Regions from separate parts of the Streptomyces sp. NBC_00012 genome, predicted to be linked through region 2. Evidence: predicted binding sites of a transcription regulator. Region 2 holds the regulator's gene; the other holds the start of a gene.
What was found. Region 2 encodes HspR, which represses chaperone genes until heat shock. Its sites were predicted from a motif close to TTGAGNNNNNNNNNCTCAA; they were not measured.

Region 1 (4,196 bases), 1.7 Mb from region 2:
CGGTTCGGTCGCGAGCAGCCCGAGCACCGGACCGCAGACACTGACCGAGGCGTAGAGACCGAAGGCTCTGATCCGTTCTTTCGGTTCGGTGAAGCCGGTGGCCACCATGGCCAGCGCCGCCGCCGTCACGAGTGCGCCGAAACCGCCCTGCAGGACGCGGCCCAGAATGATCGCCGCCATGCGGGAGGACTCGGGGAAGACGGCGGACACGGCGCACAACAGGCCGGCCGCCGCGAAGCCCGCCAGGCCGATGACCAGCGCCCGTCTGCGCCCCACGCGGTCCGCGACATGTCCGCCGGGCAATAACAGCCCGACGAAAGCGACCGCGAAGGGGTAGGACATCACCGAGTACTCGCCGTAGACGTGGTACCAGTCACCGATCGTCGTTGCGAACAGCACCGCCAGTTGTGCCAGAGCGATCACCGCCAGGCCCCACCCGCGGCGGGGTGCCGGGGCGGGGGCGGCCGGGGCGGGGGCCGTCGGGGTGTACGCGGGTGCCGCGGAGGGGGTGGCGGGGGCCGTCTGCGTCACGGGCTCGGCGGCGGGCGCCTCGGCCCGCGCCGCTGGCACGTAGTCCAGTAACTGGGCGGTGCGGCGGCCGAGTTGTGCCAGCACCTCACCGGGCAGCCATACGCCGCCGCCGTCCCCGCCGGTGCGGGCGGAGATCTGCGCCGGGGTCGGCCGCCTGGCCGGATCCTTGTCCAGGCAGGCGCGTACGAGGTCGACGAGGGACTCCGGTACGCCGGTCAGGTCGGGGTCGTCCTCGGCGATCTGGAAGAGGTGGGCGTTCAGGCCGGTGTCGGTGGCGCCGAAGAGAAGGCGTCCGGTGGCGGCGTACACGAGTACGGCGCCGAGGCAGAAGACATCGCTGGCGGGGGTGAGTTCACGTCCCCGGACCTGTTCGGGGGACATGAAGCCGGGCGAGCCGATCAGCATGCCGGTGCGGGTGTGCAGGCTGTCGCCGGTCAGGCTGTCCATCGCGCGTGCGATGCCGAAGTCGATGACCCGCGGCCCGTCCACGGTCACCAGCACATTCGACGGCTTGAGGTCGCGGTGGATCAGACCCGCCTCGTGCACGGCCCGCAGTGCGAGGGCGAGGCGGTTGGCGAGGACGCGGACCGAGTGCTCGGGCAGCGGGCCGTAGTCCTCGGCGACGACTGTCGTCAGGTCCGGGCCGGGCACGTACTGGGTGGCCACCCATGGCACTTCGGCCTCGGTGTCGGCGTCGAGGACGTCCGCCGTCCAGTTCCCGCCCACGCGCCGGGCCGCCGCCACCTCGCGGGCGAAGCGCTTGCGGAACTCGGCCTGTGCGGCGTACTCCGCCTGCACGACCTTGACCGCGACCGTACGGCCGATCTCGGAGCGGCCCAGATAGACCAGGCCCATGCCGCCGGCGCCCAGGCGGGCGATGAGGCGGTAGGGGCCTATGTATGTGGGGTCTTCTGCGGTCAGCGGGTTCACTCCAGGAATCTAGCCCGAGGCGGCTGGCGCAGGCGGGGAAACGGATGAGATCGACGATGCTGTGCGTGCCCCTTTCCTCCGTGCAGATTCACGCGAAGCCGTCGAATCCCGATCGCTGCTGACACCCTCGCTGAGTAGGGTTGCGGCCGTGTCGATTCTCTTTCTCACCTGTGGGTTGCCCGGCTCCGGCAAGACGACGTGGGCCAGGCGCCTGGAGCGGGAGTGGTCGGCCCTTCGGTTGACGGCTGACGAGTGGCTGCATGAGCTTCATCCGCACCTCTCCGGTGACGAGCTCGACACCATGCGTGATCCGGTCGAGCGGGTGCAGTGGCGCGTCGCCGTACGTGTTCTTGAGACGGGCGGCAACGTGGTGCTCGACTGGGGGCTGTGGTCCCGGGAGGAACGCGATCACTACCGGAGCGAGGCTCGGGCTCTGGGGGCCCAGGTCGTGCTGTGCTTGCTCGATCCGCCACCGGATGAACTGCGGCGTCGGCTGTCCGAGCGCAACGGGAACCTGCCGCGAGGCACGTTCCACATCACTCAGGACCATCTCGATGACGCGATCCGGTACTTCCAGCGGCCGACGGCCGAAGAGCTGGCGGAGTTCGACCCGTTTCCAGCAGCTGTGGAGCAGTGACCCGTCTGGTCAGGGCGCTTGGGCAGGGCAAGTCAGGGCGCTCCGGGCGGTGCAAGGTCACGCCGGCCTGTGCAAGATCATGTGCAGTTCGGAGCTGAGCTGCGCAAGATCCGCCATTGCAGGACGGCAGCACGCGATCGCTCACAGCGAACGCACCCCGGGGAACAATGTAAGGCTCACGAGCATTGAGTCTGCATAGCTCAACTTGACTGCCGAAGGGGAGATCATGGCTACCGATTCCAATGCGGTCACTCCGCTCGCCCTGCCCGTGCTGCCGCTCGACGACGAGGTCGTGCTGCCCGGGATGGTGGTGCCTCTGGACCTGTCGGACACCGATGTACGTGCCGCCGTGGAGGCCGCACAGGCCACGGCCCGTGCCGGTGGCGGCAAGCCCGAGGTGCTTCTTGTGCCGCGGATCGACGGTACGTACACCGGCACCGGTGTCATCGGCACCGTCGAGCAGGTCGGACGGCTTTCGGACGGGGATCCGGGCGCGCTCATCCGCGGCCGGGGCCGGGTGCGGATCGGGGCCGGGACCAGCGGGCCGGGCGGAGCGCTGTGGGTGGAGGGGACCCGGGTCGACGCGGTCGTTCCCGATCCGCTCCCCGGCGCCGCCGCCGAGCTGGTCAAGGAGTACAAGGCGCTCGCCACCAGCTGGCTGAAGAAGCGCGGCGCCTGGCAGGTCGTGGACCGGGTCCAGCAGATCGAGGACATCTCCGCGCTCGCCGACAATTCCGGTTACTCGCCCTTCCTCACCACCGCCCAGAAGGTGCAGCTCCTGGAGACCACGGACCCGGTCGCCCGGCTGAAGCTCGCCATCCAGTGGCTCGGCGAGCACCTCGCCGAGCAGGACGTCGCCGAGTCCATCGCCAAGGACGTCCAGGAGGGCGTCGACAAGCAGCAGCGCGAGTTCCTGCTGCGGCGCCAGCTCGAAGCCGTCCGCAAGGAGCTCTCCGAACTCAACGGCGACCCGGAGGACGAGTCCGACGACTACCGGGCCCGCGTCGAGGCCGCCGACCTTCCCGAGCACGTCCGCGAGGCCGCGCTCAAGGAGGTCGACAAGCTGGAGCGCTCCTCCGACCAGAGCCCCGAGGGCTCCTGGATCCGGACCTGGCTCGACACCGTCCTCGAACTGCCGTGGACCGAACGGACCGAGGACGCCTACGGCATCCGGGGCGCCCAGGAGATCCTCGACGCCGAGCACGCGGGGCTCCAGGACGTGAAGGAGCGCATCACCGAGTACCTGGCCGTCCGCAAGCGGCGCTCCGACCGGGGGCTCGGCGTGGTCGGCGGGCGGCGCGGCGGTGCCGTGCTGGCGCTGGTGGGGCCTCCGGGCGTGGGCAAGACCTCGCTCGGCGAGTCCGTCGCGCACGCCATGGGCCGCAAGTTCGTCCGCGTCGCCCTCGGCGGTGTGCGGGACGAGGCGGAGATCAGGGGCCACCGGCGTACGTACGTGGGTGCGCTGCCGGGACGTATCGTGCGGGCCGTCAAGGAGGCCGGTTCGATGAACCCGGTCGTCCTGCTCGACGAGATCGACAAGGTCGGCTCCGACTTCCGGGGCGACCCGGCCGCCGCTCTCCTCGAAGTCCTCGACCCGGCGCAGAACCACACCTTCCGCGACCACTACCTGGAGGTCGAGCTCGACCTCAGCGACGTCGTCTTCCTGGCCACGGCCAATGTGCTCGAAGCCATCCCGGAGGCCCTGCTCGACCGCATGGAGCTGGTCAGGCTCGACGGCTACACCGAGGACGAGAAGGTCGTCATCGCCCGGGACCACCTGCTCCCGCGCCAGCTGGAGCGGGCCGGTCTGGAGAAGGACGAGGTGACGCTCGACGAGTCCGCGCTGCGCAGGCTGGCCGGCGAGTACACCCGCGAGGCAGGCGTACGCAACCTGGAGCGGGCCGTCGCCCGGCTGCTCCGCAAGGTCGCGGCCCAGCACGAACTGGGCGACCGGGAGCTGCCGTTCACGGTCACCGAAGCGGATCTGCGCGGTCTGATCGGACGTCCGCACCACGTCCCCGAGTCCGCCCAGGACCCGGCCGAGCGCCGTACCTCGGTGCCCGGCGTGGCCACCGGACTCGCGGTGACCGGCGCGGGC
Region 2 (4,196 bases):
TATCGCCGCCGCGTCGAGCGGGACCGGGCCACGGTCAAGGAGATCGCAGTCGCGGGTCTCCTGTCCGAGCTCCTGCCCGTGCTCGACGACGTCGGCCGGGCCCGGGATCACGGCGAGCTCGTGGGCGGGTTCAAGTCGGTGGCCGAGTCTCTCGAGACGGTCGTCGCCAAGCTGGGCCTGCAGCAGTTCGGCAAGGAGGGCGAGCCCTTCGACCCGACGATCCACGAGGCCCTGATGCACTCGTACGCGCCGGACGTCACCGAGACGACCTGCGTGGCGATCCTGCAGCCGGGGTATCGGATCGGCGAGCGCACCATCCGCCCCGCGCGGGTGGCGGTGGCCGAACCCCAGCCGGGTGCGACACCGGCCGCAACGAAGGAAGAGAAGGCAACCGACGAGGAGAGCGGTGGCACCGAGGAGGTCTGACATTCCGTCCGACCAACTCGCGGCACACCGCCCGGCCGTGCGACCGGCCAGCGGGCCGGTCGCACGGCCGATCGTCCGGAAGGAGGGACGTCGATGAGCACGAAGGACTTCGTCGAGAAGGACTACTACAAGGTCCTCGGCGTCCCCAAGGACGCCACCGACGCCGAGATCAAGAAGGCGTACCGGAAGCTCGCCCGCGAGTTCCACCCGGACGCCAACAAGGGCGACGACAAGGCCGAGGAGCGCTTCAAGGAGATCTCCGAGGCGAACGACGTCCTCGGTGACAGCAAGAAGCGCAAGGAGTACGACGAGGCACGCGCCCTCTTCGGCAACGGCGGCTTCCGGGCCGGCCCCGGCGGCGCGGGCGGCAACTTCAACTTCGACCTGGGCGACCTCTTCGGCGGCACCCAGGGCGGGGGCCAGGGCGGCGCGGCCGGCGGTTTCGGCGGTGGCGGCGGTCTGGGCGATGTCTTCGGCGGCCTGTTCAACCGGGGTGGCACGGGGACACGGGTGCAGCCGCGTCGCGGCCAGGACATCGAGTCCGAGGTGACGCTCAGCTTCACCGAGGCCGTCGAGGGGGCCACGGTCCCGCTGCGGATGTCCAGCCAGGCGCCCTGCAAGGCGTGTTCCGGCACCGGTGACAAGAACGGCACCCCCAGGGTCTGCCCGACCTGTCTCGGCACCGGCCAGGTCTCGCGCGGCACCGGCGGCGGCTTCTCGCTCACCGACCCCTGCGTGGACTGCAAGGGCCGGGGCCTCATCGCCCAGGACCCGTGCGATGTCTGCAAGGGCAGCGGACGGGCCAAGTCCTCCAAGACCATGCAGGTCAGGATTCCGGCGGGCGTCTCGGACAACCAGCGGATCCGGCTGCGCGGCAAGGGCGGTCCGGGCGAACGCGGTGGACCGGCCGGCGATCTGTACGTCGTGGTCCACGTCGACGCCCACCCGGTCTTCGGCCGCAGGGGCGACAACCTCACGGTCACCGTGCCCGTCGACTTCACGGAGGCGGCGCTCGGCGGCGAGGTGAAGGTGCCCACGCTCGGCGGCCCGCCGGTCACGCTGAAGCTGCCCCCGGGCACGCCCAACGGGCGCACGATGCGCGCCCGCGGCAAGGGCGCCGTACGCAAGGACGGCACCCGGGGCGACCTGCTGGTCACCGTCGAGGTGAAGGTGCCGGGCGACCTCAGCAACGAGGCCAGGGACGCCCTGGAGGCCTACCGGAAGGCGACCGCGGGCCAGGACCCGCGGGCGGAGCTGTTCCAGGCAGCGAAGGGAGCTTGAGGTGGACGGCCGACGACGCAATCCGTACGAACTGACCGATGAATCCCCGGTGTACGTGATCTCGATCGCGGCCCAGCTCTCGGGCCTGCACCCGCAGACACTGCGCCAGTACGACCGTCTCGGCCTCGTCTCGCCCGACCGCACGGCCGGGCGCGGCAGGCGCTACTCGGCCCGCGACATCGAGCTGTTGCGCACCGTGCAGCAGCTGTCGCAGGACGAGGGCATCAACCTCGCCGGTATCAAGCGCATCATCGAGCTGGAGAACCAGGTCGCCGCGCTCCAGCAGCGCGTCGCCGAGCTCTCGGCGGCGGTGGACGGCGCGGCGCAGGCGATGCAGCAGCGCGAGGCCCAGGTGCACGCCTCGTACCGGCGCGATCTGGTGCCGTACCAGGACGTGCAGCAGACCAGCGCGCTGGTGGTCTGGCGGCCGAAGCGGCCGAAGGACTGAGCGCGGGCAGTCAGGGGCCGGGTGGCCGACTCACGGGTCGGCTCCCCGGCCCTTCGTCGTGTGTGCGGGGCGGTTCGCCGTGTGCCGTGTGCGGCGGACGGGGCCGCGTCAGCTCTGTTCCTCTTCCAGGATCCCCGACCGCGCTATCAGATAGCCGAGCTGGGCCCGGCTGTTGCTGCCGAGGGCGGCGGCGAGCTTGGCGACGTGGGCGCGGCAGGTGCGGACGTTCATGCCGAGGCGGCGGGCGATGGAGTCGTCCACGTGGCCTTCCACGAGGAGCTGGGCTATGGAGCGCTGCACCCCGCTGATGCCCAGGGAGGTCGGTTCGTACTTGATCTCCTCGCGGAGCGGAGCCGCCCTCGTCCAGAGCTGCTCGAACACGTTGACCAGGTACGCGACCAGCCCGGGATGGCGCAGCTCCAGGGCGACCTGGCGGTCGTCCTGGGCGGGGATGAAGGCCACGGTCCGGTCGAACACGATCAGGCGCTCGATGAGCTCCTCCAGCGTGCGGATCTCCACGTTGCCGTCCGCCATGCGCTCCGCGTACGCGAGTGTGCTGGGGCTGTGGCGCACGGTGTGCTGGTAGAGGGTGCGGATGCTGACACCGCGGTGGACCACGGACAGACCGCGTTCCAGCGACCTGCTGAGGCGGTCCTCGATCCGTCCTCCGCCGGGCTGGACGGTGAGCACTTCGGTGCGGCACTCTGCGGTGGCGAGATCGAGGGCGGCGTTGATCCGGTTCACGCCCTCCAGCACCGTGATGGCGTGGGTGCTGGGCGGCCCCAGAGTGCTGATGTCCATGAATGGCTCGAACGACTCCGTCAGTTCGACCGAGTGCCGGCGCCGTTCCAGGATCTCGCGCTCGATGGGATGCAGATGCTGGGCAAGGGCGGTGGACGGCGGCACGGGCCGGAGCCAGTCCGGGTCGTCCGGATCGGGATGCAGCAGCGCGAACTCCATCAGGCAGGGCGCCGGCTCGACTTCGGCACGGGCGATGCGTCCCAGACGCAAAGCACTGGCGTAAAGACGTCCTCCCGCATCGCACAGTTCGGTGATCCCATGAGAATGTGTCGGCTTTGTGTTGCTTGTGGTCATATCGTCACCCCCCAGGTTCCTGAACATGCAAGAACATGATGCATCTACGCGGTGGTGTTCGCGTGCCCAGGTGGGACATCGTCTTAGGTGCGGGGGAGAAGAATCCACAAGTGAGGACGAAGCCGACTATGTATAAGCGAATGCATCGCTCGGCGCTTGCCGTCTCGTTCGTCGCGGCCCTGGGCATCGGGCTGCTGGGCGGCAGCGACATTGGCTGGAGCGAGGACGGTGTCGCCGGCAGCGACATCGGGTGGACCGTCCAGGCCGCTGCCGACGGTGACATCGGGTGGACGATCGCACCTGCCAAGTCGTCCGACATCGGGTGGACCGTCCAGGCCGCTGCCAATGGTGACATCGGGTGGACGATCGCACCTGCCAAGTCGTCCGACATCGGCTGGGTCTCGCCCACCGGTACCGGCTCCGCCACGGCCCGCACAGGCGCATGACCATCCCGCCGGACGACCGGACCTTCCGGCGAGAGATGGCCACGGCCTACCGATCAGGCTGGCATTTCATCGATCTCGTCACTGCCATCCCCCACTGTGGCGACTCGTTGATGGTCACTCTGTTCGGCGACCCCATCGTTGTCGCACGTGAAGAAGACGATGAAGTACGTGCCTACCGATGCCTCCGCAAGCCGCGTGGAGCTCCGCAGCCCGTTCGCTGTGCGATCCGGTACGACATGATCTTCGTCAACCTCGACCGGCGGGACCACCAGCTGTTCGAGCCAGAGACCATTTCCGCCACCCCCCGCAGTGCCTGAGCGATCCCCCGTCGTTCCATGTCGCTCAGTCACTCCCCCACACAACGGCGCCATCGTGACCTGAACACGATGGCGCCGTTGTGCTTTTCCCGGCCGGGCACGGTCCCCGGCCCGCGGGCCGGTCAGGCCCTGCCGAGCGCCCGGTCCACGGCGATCTCGATGACGATCCGGTCCGGGCTGGGC

Region 1: a site for HspR is predicted at 2,284-2,302, ahead of lon (endopeptidase La). Genes of this name have one in related genera too.

The regions. Positions count from the first base shown of each region.
Region 1 is NZ_CP108309.1:2,957,931-2,962,126, reverse strand. Features, by position in the region: gene OHA19_RS13445 (bifunctional serine/threonine protein kinase/MFS transporter) at 1-1,461, opposite strand, end outside; gene OHA19_RS13440 (AAA family ATPase) at 1,610-2,098, shown strand; gene lon (endopeptidase La) at 2,325-4,196, shown strand, end outside.
Region 2 is NZ_CP108309.1:4,705,767-4,709,962, forward strand. Features, by position in the region: gene grpE (nucleotide exchange factor GrpE) at 1-426, shown strand, start outside; gene dnaJ (molecular chaperone DnaJ) at 520-1,707, shown strand; gene OHA19_RS21705 (heat shock protein transcriptional repressor HspR) at 1,709-2,155, shown strand; gene OHA19_RS21710 (helix-turn-helix transcriptional regulator) at 2,264-3,250, opposite strand; gene OHA19_RS21715 (hypothetical protein) at 3,379-3,696, shown strand; gene OHA19_RS21720 ((2Fe-2S)-binding protein) at 3,693-4,013, shown strand; gene OHA19_RS21725 (pyridoxamine 5'-phosphate oxidase family protein) at 4,136-4,196, opposite strand, start outside.